DNA from 4 places in the Pseudofrankia saprophytica genome. Region 3 is predicted to be linked to each of the others. Evidence: predicted binding sites of a transcription regulator. Region 3 holds the regulator's gene; each other region holds the start of a gene.

Region 1 (2,195 bases), 520 kb from region 3:
AGACCTCGGCGATCGAACGGCCGCCCACCGTCACGGCGAGCGACTCCGGCTTGAGCCGGGCGCCCCGGCACGACGGGCACGGCACGTCGCGCATGTAGCCCTCGTAGCGCTCGCGGCTCGTGTCCGACTCGGCCTCGCGCAGGCGGCGCTCCAGGAACGGGATGACGCCCTCGAAGCTCGTGTAGTACGAGCGCTTGCGGCCGTAGCGGTTGGTGTACCCGACGTGGATCTCGGTGTCGCCGCTGCCGTGCAGCACCGCCTTGCGGGCGCGGTCGGGCAGTGCCTCCCACGGGGTGTCCATCGAGAAGTGCAGGTCCTCGGCCAGCGCGGACAGCAGCCGCTCGAAGTACTCCTTGTTGTGCCCGCCGGACCAGGGGCCGATCGCACCCCCGGCGAGCGACAGCGTCGGGTCGGTGACGACGAGCTCCGGGTCGACCTCCTTGCGGGTGCCGAGGCCGGTGCATTCGGGGCAGGCGCCGTAGGGGGTGTTGAACGAGAACGAGCGAGGCTCGAGCTCCTCGAACGACAGGTCGTCGTAGAGGCAGGCGAGGTGCTCGGAGTACATCCGCTCGCGGTCCTCGTCGTGCGGGTCGCGGTCGACGAAGTCGAGCAGTACCAGGCCGTTGCCGAGGCGCAGCGCGGTCTCGACCGAGTCGGTGAGCCGGCGCTTGGCGGTCTCCTTGATCGCGAGCCGGTCGACGACGACCTCGATCGTGTGTTTCTTCTGCTTCTCCAGCTTCGGCGGGTCGGTCAGCGGGACGACCGTGCCGTCCACCCGGGCACGGGCGAAGCCGGAGCCCTGCAGCTCGGCGAACAGGTCGACGTACTCGCCCTTGCGCCCGCGGATCACCGGGGCCAGCACCTGGAAACGAGTGCCCTCGGGGAGCTCCATCAGCCGGTCGACGATCTGCTGCGGGGTCTGCCGCGCGATCGGCCGGCCGCACTTCGGGCAGTGCGGGCGGCCGGCCCTGGCGAACAGCAGCCGCAGGTAGTCGTAGACCTCGGTGATGGTGCCGACCGTCGAGCGTGGGTTGCGGTTGGTCGACTTCTGGTCGATCGAGACCGCCGGCGACAGGCCCTCGATGAAGTCGACGTCCGGCTTGTCCATCTGCCCGAGGAACTGGCGGGCATAGGCCGACAGCGACTCGACGTAGCGTCGCTGCCCCTCGGCGAAGATCGTGTCGAACGCCAGGCTGGACTTCCCCGAGCCGGACAGCCCGGTGAAGACGATCAGCCCGTCGCGGGGGAGATCGAGGTCGACGTCGCGCAGGTTGTGTTCGCGCGCACCCCGCACGACGAGACGGTCCGTCATCCGCGTTCCTCACGTCTTCTCGGCTTCGTCGGCCCCACCCGCGCCAGACCTGGCATCGCGTTCGTGGGACCACGGGACAGCACTTCGGCACCCGGAGCGCCGACCGCGGGCCCTGACCCGCGGTCCCGGCCCGGCGACGCTCCTTGCCCTGCGCTCAACCCGATACGGACAACCCGGGCCCGAACAAAGGCACTCCCAGCGTACGGATGGGATACGACACTTCTCGGACGCGGGACGCCTTCCCGAACGTCCGTTCGATACTAGCGACCCGGGATGCGGTGCCCGCGGAGGGGCCACATCGGGGCCACCCCCGGCGGCGGCCCAGCGGGCCGGACCGCCGGGCCGGGTCGGGCGCGCTGGTGGGTTGGTGGGGCGAGGTCGCCGTCCGCCACCTGCGGCCTCCGCGCGGCGGCGCCGTCCCCGGCGGCCTCCCGCCCCCCGCACCGCACCGCTCGCGACCGGCCATCCCTGTATCGGAGCGACGATTACAAGGCGGACACAACACGCCTTTTCGTCCTTCCAGCAACGATTCGGATCCGTATGCTGTCTATGTTTCATCTGGTCGGAACGAAAATTCAGGGAGATAGCGAGTTGGTATGACGTGACCAGGGTCATGCTGTTTCCCCGACTCGCCGGAAAGAATTTCCGGGCCTGCCTCGCCGAGGTGGTTACGGTGAGACCGGTCATCAAGCACGCTGGTCGCCGAAATCACGACGAAGAGCGGCTGGCCCGCGCCCAGGAGGGCGGAATATTGCACAGCCTGCTCGCGGTCGTCGTCTCCTACGGCGGCTCACCCCACCTGAACAGACTGCTCGGCGCGCTCGCCGGCATGGCGAGCTGCCGGGTCGCATTGGTCGAGAACAAGCTCGGCAGGCCGCACGGC
Region 2 (2,195 bases), on a different contig from region 3:
GGCCGTCCCGGCCGCCGCGCCCCGCGCCGGCGGGCGGACCGCGACCACGTCCAGGGCGTCGATCAGCGCGGCGACGACCACCGGCCAGCGCGGCCCCGGTTCGGGGACCAGCACCAGCCGCTCCAGCGCGATCCCCGCCTCGGCCGCCGCGAGCAGACCGAGCGTGGGGCAGCCGACCACCGCGCACCAGGCCCCGGCCCTGGACGGCTCGGCGAGCACGGTGAGCAGCAGCGCCGCCGATCCCTCGACGGCCACCGTCGCCCCGCGCGGCAGCGCGCGCCGGGGCAGCAGCGCGGCCAGCGCCGCCGGCACCGGCAGCATCCGGTCCGGGTCGGTGAGGTCTGGCGGGTCGGCCCGGCCCTCCGGGCCGCTGGCGATCTCCCGCAGGTCCCGCAGCTCCCGCAGGTCCCGCAGCGCGGCCACCACCGGCTCGGCGAACCCGTGGGCGGGATCGGCCGCCCTGGCGGGCGCCACGGCTATTCCGTCCCGGAACGGGCCGTCCCCGGCACCGTCCCGGTGAGCGCAGGCTGGGATGGCAGGCCGAGGACCTCCTCCACCACGCCGAGGAAGATCTCCACCTGCCGGACGAGGTCGTCGGCCTCGCGGGCGTTCACGACCGACAGCCCGGCCTCCGCCGCCGCCCGCCGCGGCGCGCCCGCGGCGAAGAAGTCCGCCCACTCGCCCAGCTCCGGGGCGACCTGGGCCAGCAGCCGCCAGGCGCTCACCGGCCGGCCGCGCCGGCCCGGCCGCGGCTTCGCCCGGGCCGCCAGCACGGCCGCGGCCACCCGGAGCGCGGCGAGGTGAGCGAGGGCATACCGCTCACCCGCCGGCCGGGCGAACGCCGCCTCGGCCAGCCCGTGCCGGGCCGCGGCCAGCAGGTCGTCCCGGGAACGGCGCGGCATCCCGGCCGCCGGGACCGCCACGCGGCGATCATCGGAGGAAACCTGTCCCACCCCCGAGGCAGACTGCGAGGACAACGGAGGCTGTGGAGGCCGCGGCGGCTGCGGGGGCCGATGGCGGACCGGGTGAAGGGTGGGCTGCTGGCACACGGGCTGCTGACGCATGGCTGGGCGCGGCGCTGGCTGAGCTGGCTGGTACGGAGTCGGCTGGCTGTTCATGTCCCACCCTCCGGTCTGGCGGCGTCCTTGCTGGCGTCGTCAGTGCTGACTGCGGGCTGACTGGCCGGCGCCCCACCCGTGTTCGAACACAAGTTCGAACACAACTGAAGGTAGCCCGGCCGAGAGGAGGCGTCAATGTCACCGGTCATGCCGTGTCGAGCCGTCGCGGCAGCCGGTCCGCACCCGGTTCCGCCGGCGAGTTTCCCTTGCGAGAAAGGCCTTCCCGCCGGTGCGACCGGCCCCCCGCCGCCGCTGGTCACCGTCGACCTGTGGCGGGTACCGACCCGGCGGGTCGGCGCGGCGCTGGTCCGGATGGCGCTGGGCGGGGCACGGCTACGCCGGGTCCCCGGGCTCACCTTCGCCAAGCTGGTCGGCACCGGCGCCCCCGGCGCCTTTGGCCCGCTGGACGCCGAGCCGCGCCGCTGGGGCCTGGTGGCCGTCTGGGACAGCGAGCGAGCGGCCGAGGCGTTCACGACCTGCGCCGTCGCGCGCTCCTGGGCCCACGCCGCCGAGGAGCATCTCCACCTGCGGCTACGGCCCGTCGCCACCAGGGGTCGCTGGTCGGGCCGTGAGCCCTTCGGCCGCCTCGCCCCGGGACGCCGAGCCACCGAGGAGGCGCCTGGCGGCCCGGTGGCGGTCCTCACCCGCGCCCGGCTCGCGCCCAGGCACGCGGTCACCTTCTGGCGGGCCGCTCCCCCGGTCGCCGCGGACCTCGCCGCCCTGGCCGCCGACCCCACCGCCGGACCGTGGCTCGCGATCGGCATCGGAGAGGCCCCGATCGGCCTGCAGGGGACGTTCAGTGTCTGGCCGGACCTCACCGCCGTCCGCGCGTTCGCCTATGGGCGCCCCGCGCACGCCGCCGCCGTCCGCCGCACCCCCGAGGTCGGCTGGTACGCCGAGGAGCTGTTCGCCCGCTTCGCGGTCCTCGACGCCCATGGCACCCTCGACGGGCGCGACCCCCTGCGTCCCGGCGGTGGTCGATGACCCCCGCCGGTCACGCGGACGCCCGTTCCGGGCGGTGGTGGTGGCGACTGGCCGGCGCAGCGCCACCCGGGCCAGAGCCAGAACGCAGACCCC
Region 3 (2,195 bases):
GCCAGCTTCACGGCCACCCTCGCGCCGACCGCGCGGGCCGGCGGCGGGCTGGTGCTGTCCAGCCGCGGCGACCTGGACCAGCCCGGGCACTATCTGACCTATGTGGACGCGGAGACGAAGGAGCTGACCGCCGCGGCGGTCCACGGCTTCGCCGAGCAGCTCGACGTCTACCTCGAGGACGGCGAGCTGCGAGCCGAACACGAGTTCTGGGTGTTCGGCCTGCCGTTCCTCGTGCTCCACTACTCGATCCACCGCAAGGCCGAACTCGGCTAGCCGAGTTCGGCTAGCCGAGTTCAGTCTCAGCGCCTCACGGAGTGCTCAGACGCGGCGCATGACGGCGACGACGCGGCCGAGGATGGTGGCGTCGTCGCCGGGGATGTCGTGGAAGGCCGGGTTCTCCGGCTGGAGCCACGCGTGGCCGTCCCGGCGGCGCAGCCGCTTGACGGTCGCCTCCCCGTCGATCAGGGCGGCGACGATCTCGCCGTTCTCGGCGACCGGCTGCTGGCGGACCGCCACCAGGTCGCCGTCGCAGATCGCCGCGTTGATCATCGAGTCGCCGACGACCCGGAGCAGGAACAGGGTGCCCTCGCCGACGATCTCACGCGGCAGCGGCAGCACGTCCTCGACCGCCTGCTCGGCGAGGATCGGCCCACCGGCGGCGATCCGGCCGACCAGCGGCACGTAGGCGGTCGCCGCCTTCAGCGAGTCCTGCTCGCCGGCCTCGCGGGCGAGCGCGTCGTCGGCCGGGCCGAGCGTGTGCACCCGCAGCGGGCTCACGCCGCCCCGGCCCCTGCCCGCGCCGGCCGTCTGCCGGGTCTTCGGGATCGGCCTGACCGGCCGGCCACCCTCGGGGGAGACCACCTCGATCGCCCGCGGCCGGTTCGGGTCGCGGCGCAGCAGGCCCTTGTCCTCGAGCATCCTGAGCTGGTGCGCGACGCTGCTGGTGCTGGTCAGGCCCACCGCCTCGCCGATCTCGCGCACGCTCGGCGGGTAGCCGCGCCGCTCGACCGCGTCACGGATCACCTCGAGCACCTTGCGCTGACGGGGAGTCAGGCCGTCGTCGTCGACGGGGCCGTCGGGGAAGGCGCGTACGGTGCCGTCGCTCTCCTCGTCGCCGCTGGCCGACGGGCGTCCTGCCCTGCGCGGCCCCCTGCCCTGCGTGGTCATGGCCTAGGTTCTCCCTCGCTCAAGGTCATGGTGCGGGACCGGGCCGCCGGCTTCTCATCGGCCTCACCTGTGGATAAGGGGAGCCGGGTTGCGCCCGATCGTGTGACGACCGTAGCCCGGTGGCGCGCGAATCTCAAACAGGCGTTCGAGCGTGTCTGCGTGCTCTGTCGGCCTTGTGCATGTAAGAATCGACCATCAGTTCGAAGCGGGCCCTGTCCTCGTCCTGACTTCCGCTACCGGCTACTGCCGCCGGTGGTCGCCAGTTGTAGATCTTGGGCTACCTTCCCGATGGCCCCAGATGTCTGCCGGGGATGTCTCCCTCGATGACCGGTCGCCACGGTTCTTCGAGGGCTCGCGCCCCGGACCCCCCGACGTTGGTTGAGCTTCGCTCGACGAGCTGTGCCGGGTAATGGCCCGGCCGCTAGGAGGTTTGGCGTGACGAACCCGCGTGGGGCCACCCTGGTCCCAGGGCGCCCGGCCCCGCGACAGCCGGACGGCGCCGATGTGATCGCCCTGCCCGTACCGAGCCGTCGTCGGTCGGCGAACGCCGCCCCGCCGGCGGTTCCCAGCCCGCTCGCGCGGGCTGTCGCCGCCGAGCACCCGGTCGCCGGCGCGAGGTTGGACCGCCGGCGGGCGGGACGGCCGGCGCCCGCGCTGAGGCTGACCGGCCGCGGCCGGGCCGTCGCCGGGCTCCTGCTTGTCCTCGCTGTCTGGGGCGCCACCAGCGCCGCATGGCTCGCCGTTCACTGGGCGCTCGCCGCCTTCTGACCGGCGGCGTCCTTCCCTGGCCCGACGCCCGCGCCGACCACCCGGTCGGCGCGGGCGTCGGGCTGTCGGCATGTGACGGTTCGTCGCGAACCTGCTGCTTCTCCCCGTCTGGGCGGGTGGGATCCGACACGCGCGGGGGGCATGCTCACGGGTGATCCGGGTATGCGCTACTCTGGCAGCACAACATCTTGTAGTTACATACCTGTAAGTAGTCCACAGCTTGTAGTTGCGGAATAGCTAGCCGCGGAACGGCAGCGTTC
Region 4 (2,195 bases), on a different contig from region 3:
ACTACATCCAGTTCATGCGCGACTGGATGGTCGCCCGCGCCGGCCGTGGCATGTACTACGAGTCGTACTTCAACAACTGCGAAATGCAGAATGTCGGCTCGAACATCTACCGGCCGAAGGGACCGCACTGCCTGTACCAGAACACGGCGGCGGCGACTCGCTACGCGCAGCTGTGGTGAGGTGGCTGGCGGCCGCGAGGTAACAGCTCGCGACCGTGAGCAGCGCGTCGGCTCGTCGCTGGGCCGGGGCGCGGACGTCAGCCGGTCCGGCGGTCACCTGATCCGCCAGCCGTAGCGCGTCGAGCACGGTCCTGGCGTCATCGACCGGGACTGAGCCTGCGATCGTCACCCAGCCGCCCGGGTGCGCCTCCGCGCACCCGGGCGGTGCCGGTACCAGCGACAGCGAGCGGGCGCGCCAGGCGGCATCGGCGTCCCGCTCGACGCCGGCCGGGTCCGCGTCGCGCAGCCAGTGGTTGACCGCGGCGCGGACCTGGGCCGGCCCGGCCCGGCGCGCCAGGGCCGTGAGCTCGGCCTCCACCGGACCGGCGAGCGCCACCAGGCGCGGCGGACTGGTCAGCGGCGCCGTCAGGGCGAGCACATGGTCGAGGCTCACCTCACCGCGGCGGAACGCCTCCGCCAGCACCGGCAGACTGGTCAGGGCCCGCGCGGCGCCGAGCAGGGCGGCGGCCGTCGCGTCGGTCAGCCGGGCCCGCCCGGCGACCCAGCCAACGAGCGTAGGCCGCCCGTCCACCCCGCCCCGACCGGCGCGGTCACCGGCACCGTCGGGCCCGGTCGGGCATCCGCCAGGGCGGGTGCCGGCCGGACCGGCCGGACCGCTCGCCCCGGCGGTGCCGCGACGCCCCGGTCGTCCCCACCCATCGGCCAGGTCCGCCGCGCCCACCGCTCGCACCAGCGCGGCCTGCGCGGCCGCGATGACCCCGCCGAGCTGGCCTACCAGGTCGGCGACGGCGCCGTCCGCGAGCGAGGCAGGCTCGATCTCAGCCAGCGCCTGGCGCAGCGCCGCCAGCGCCGTCATCCCGTCACCGTCCATCCAGCCTCCCCCCGGAGCTGGGCGGCTGTCGGCCGCCTCGCGAGGGCGGCGCCGACCCGCACCGGCACGCCGGCGCCCGCGCCGTGCCCGAGGACCGCCGCGACGCGGACGCGCGGCGCGCCGAGCCACCGCCACCGCCCCGTGACGTCGCCGGCGGTCGCCCACCGGCGGCCTTCGGCCAGGCCGTGTCAGCCGCGGTGGCTCGGCGGTGGTGCCCTCAGAGCTGACCTCGCCAGAGCTGGCCACGCGCCGCCCTCTTCGAACTCACGTTCGACAATACGCCCAGCTCAGAGCCCCTTCAACCAGCCGCCGCACGCGGCGGGCCCTGCCGGTCGACCAGCAGTTCGACCAGGTGCTCCAGCTCGGTCGCCGGGTTCTCGGTGACCCCGGTGTGCACCGGTGAGGTCTGCACGACCGTGCTGCGCGGCGCGGTGAGCCAGCGGAACCGCTCGCCGGGCGACAGCACGCCCGCCGCTCCCGCCGCCGGGCCGCCGACGCACACCCGGTGCAACGCGTCGAGGTGAACGCGTACGGCCGCGAGGTCGAGGTACGGGTCGAGCGCCGCGAGCCGCTCGCCGTCGAGGACGCAGCGCAGGTCGAGGTAGCCGGCGCCCTGGCACCACAGCAGCACGCCGACGTTCATGCACTCGCCGCGCTCGACGCGCGGCACCACGCGTACCAGCGCGTACTCGAACAGCTCAGCCACGCCGGTCCTCCCCCGTCCGCTGCCCGCGTGCCAGCCGCAGCCAGGCCGGCGGTCCCTCCCGGTGGCCGGCCCGCTCGCGCGGGGCCGCGATCGCCGCCGGCCGCGCCACCGTCATCGGCTCGAGCCACGGCCTCCGGCCGCCGGCGCGCCCGGTGAGCCAACCGACGTACCGCTCCGGGTCCGCGTCGAGCCAGTCCGCCGGCACCAGGGCGACCACGGAGCGCACCAGCTCGGCGTCGACCAGCGGCGCGAGCTCGGCGTCGGCGGCGCGCAGCGCCCCGGCCGGGTCGGCGCCGAGCGCGGGCAGGAGCACGTGCTCCTCCCACCTGGGCAGTACCCGCTCGTCAGCCGGCACCGGCTCCGGCACCCGCTCCGGCACCGGGAGCCGCGCGTCGGCGGGCCGGGCCGGCCAGCCGTGATGCGGATAGAGCGCGGCGCC

Evidence for each region. The regulator LexA, encoded in region 3, represses DNA repair genes until DNA is damaged. The targets are predictions, from matches to a motif close to CGAACNNNNGTTCG.
Region 1: uvrA (excinuclease ABC subunit UvrA) is a predicted target of LexA. The motif match lies at 1,556-1,569, and genes of this name have one in related genera.
Region 2: FRCN3DRAFT_RS0227165 (SAV_6107 family HEPN domain-containing protein) is a predicted target of LexA. The motif match lies at 1,202-1,215, and genes of this name have one in related genera.
Region 4: FRCN3DRAFT_RS46985 (DUF222 domain-containing protein) is a predicted target of LexA. The motif match lies at 1,310-1,323, and genes of this name have one in related genera.

What each region holds. Positions count from the first base shown of each region.
Region 1 covers NZ_KI912267.1:554,432-556,626, forward strand. Annotated here, with positions in the region: gene uvrA (excinuclease ABC subunit UvrA) at 1-1,312, opposite strand, end outside; gene FRCN3DRAFT_RS0236890 (glycosyltransferase family 2 protein) at 2,064-2,195, shown strand, end outside.
Region 2 covers NZ_KI912266.1:6,407,684-6,409,878, forward strand. Annotated here, with positions in the region: gene FRCN3DRAFT_RS46535 (hypothetical protein) at 1-474, opposite strand, end outside; gene FRCN3DRAFT_RS0227165 (SAV_6107 family HEPN domain-containing protein) at 477-923, opposite strand; gene FRCN3DRAFT_RS57490 (MFS transporter) at 1,650-2,195, opposite strand, start outside.
Region 3 covers NZ_KI912267.1:34,388-36,582, reverse strand. Annotated here, with positions in the region: gene FRCN3DRAFT_RS0234720 (hypothetical protein) at 1-273, shown strand, start outside; gene lexA (transcriptional repressor LexA) at 319-1,167, opposite strand; gene FRCN3DRAFT_RS0234710 (hypothetical protein) at 1,603-1,935, shown strand.
Region 4 covers NZ_KI912266.1:7,078,485-7,080,679, forward strand. Annotated here, with positions in the region: gene FRCN3DRAFT_RS0229790 (glycoside hydrolase family 26 protein) at 1-179, shown strand, start outside; gene FRCN3DRAFT_RS46985 (DUF222 domain-containing protein) at 70-1,050, opposite strand; gene FRCN3DRAFT_RS0229800 (DUF3037 domain-containing protein) at 1,349-1,756, opposite strand; gene FRCN3DRAFT_RS0229805 (HipA family kinase) at 1,749-2,195, opposite strand, start outside.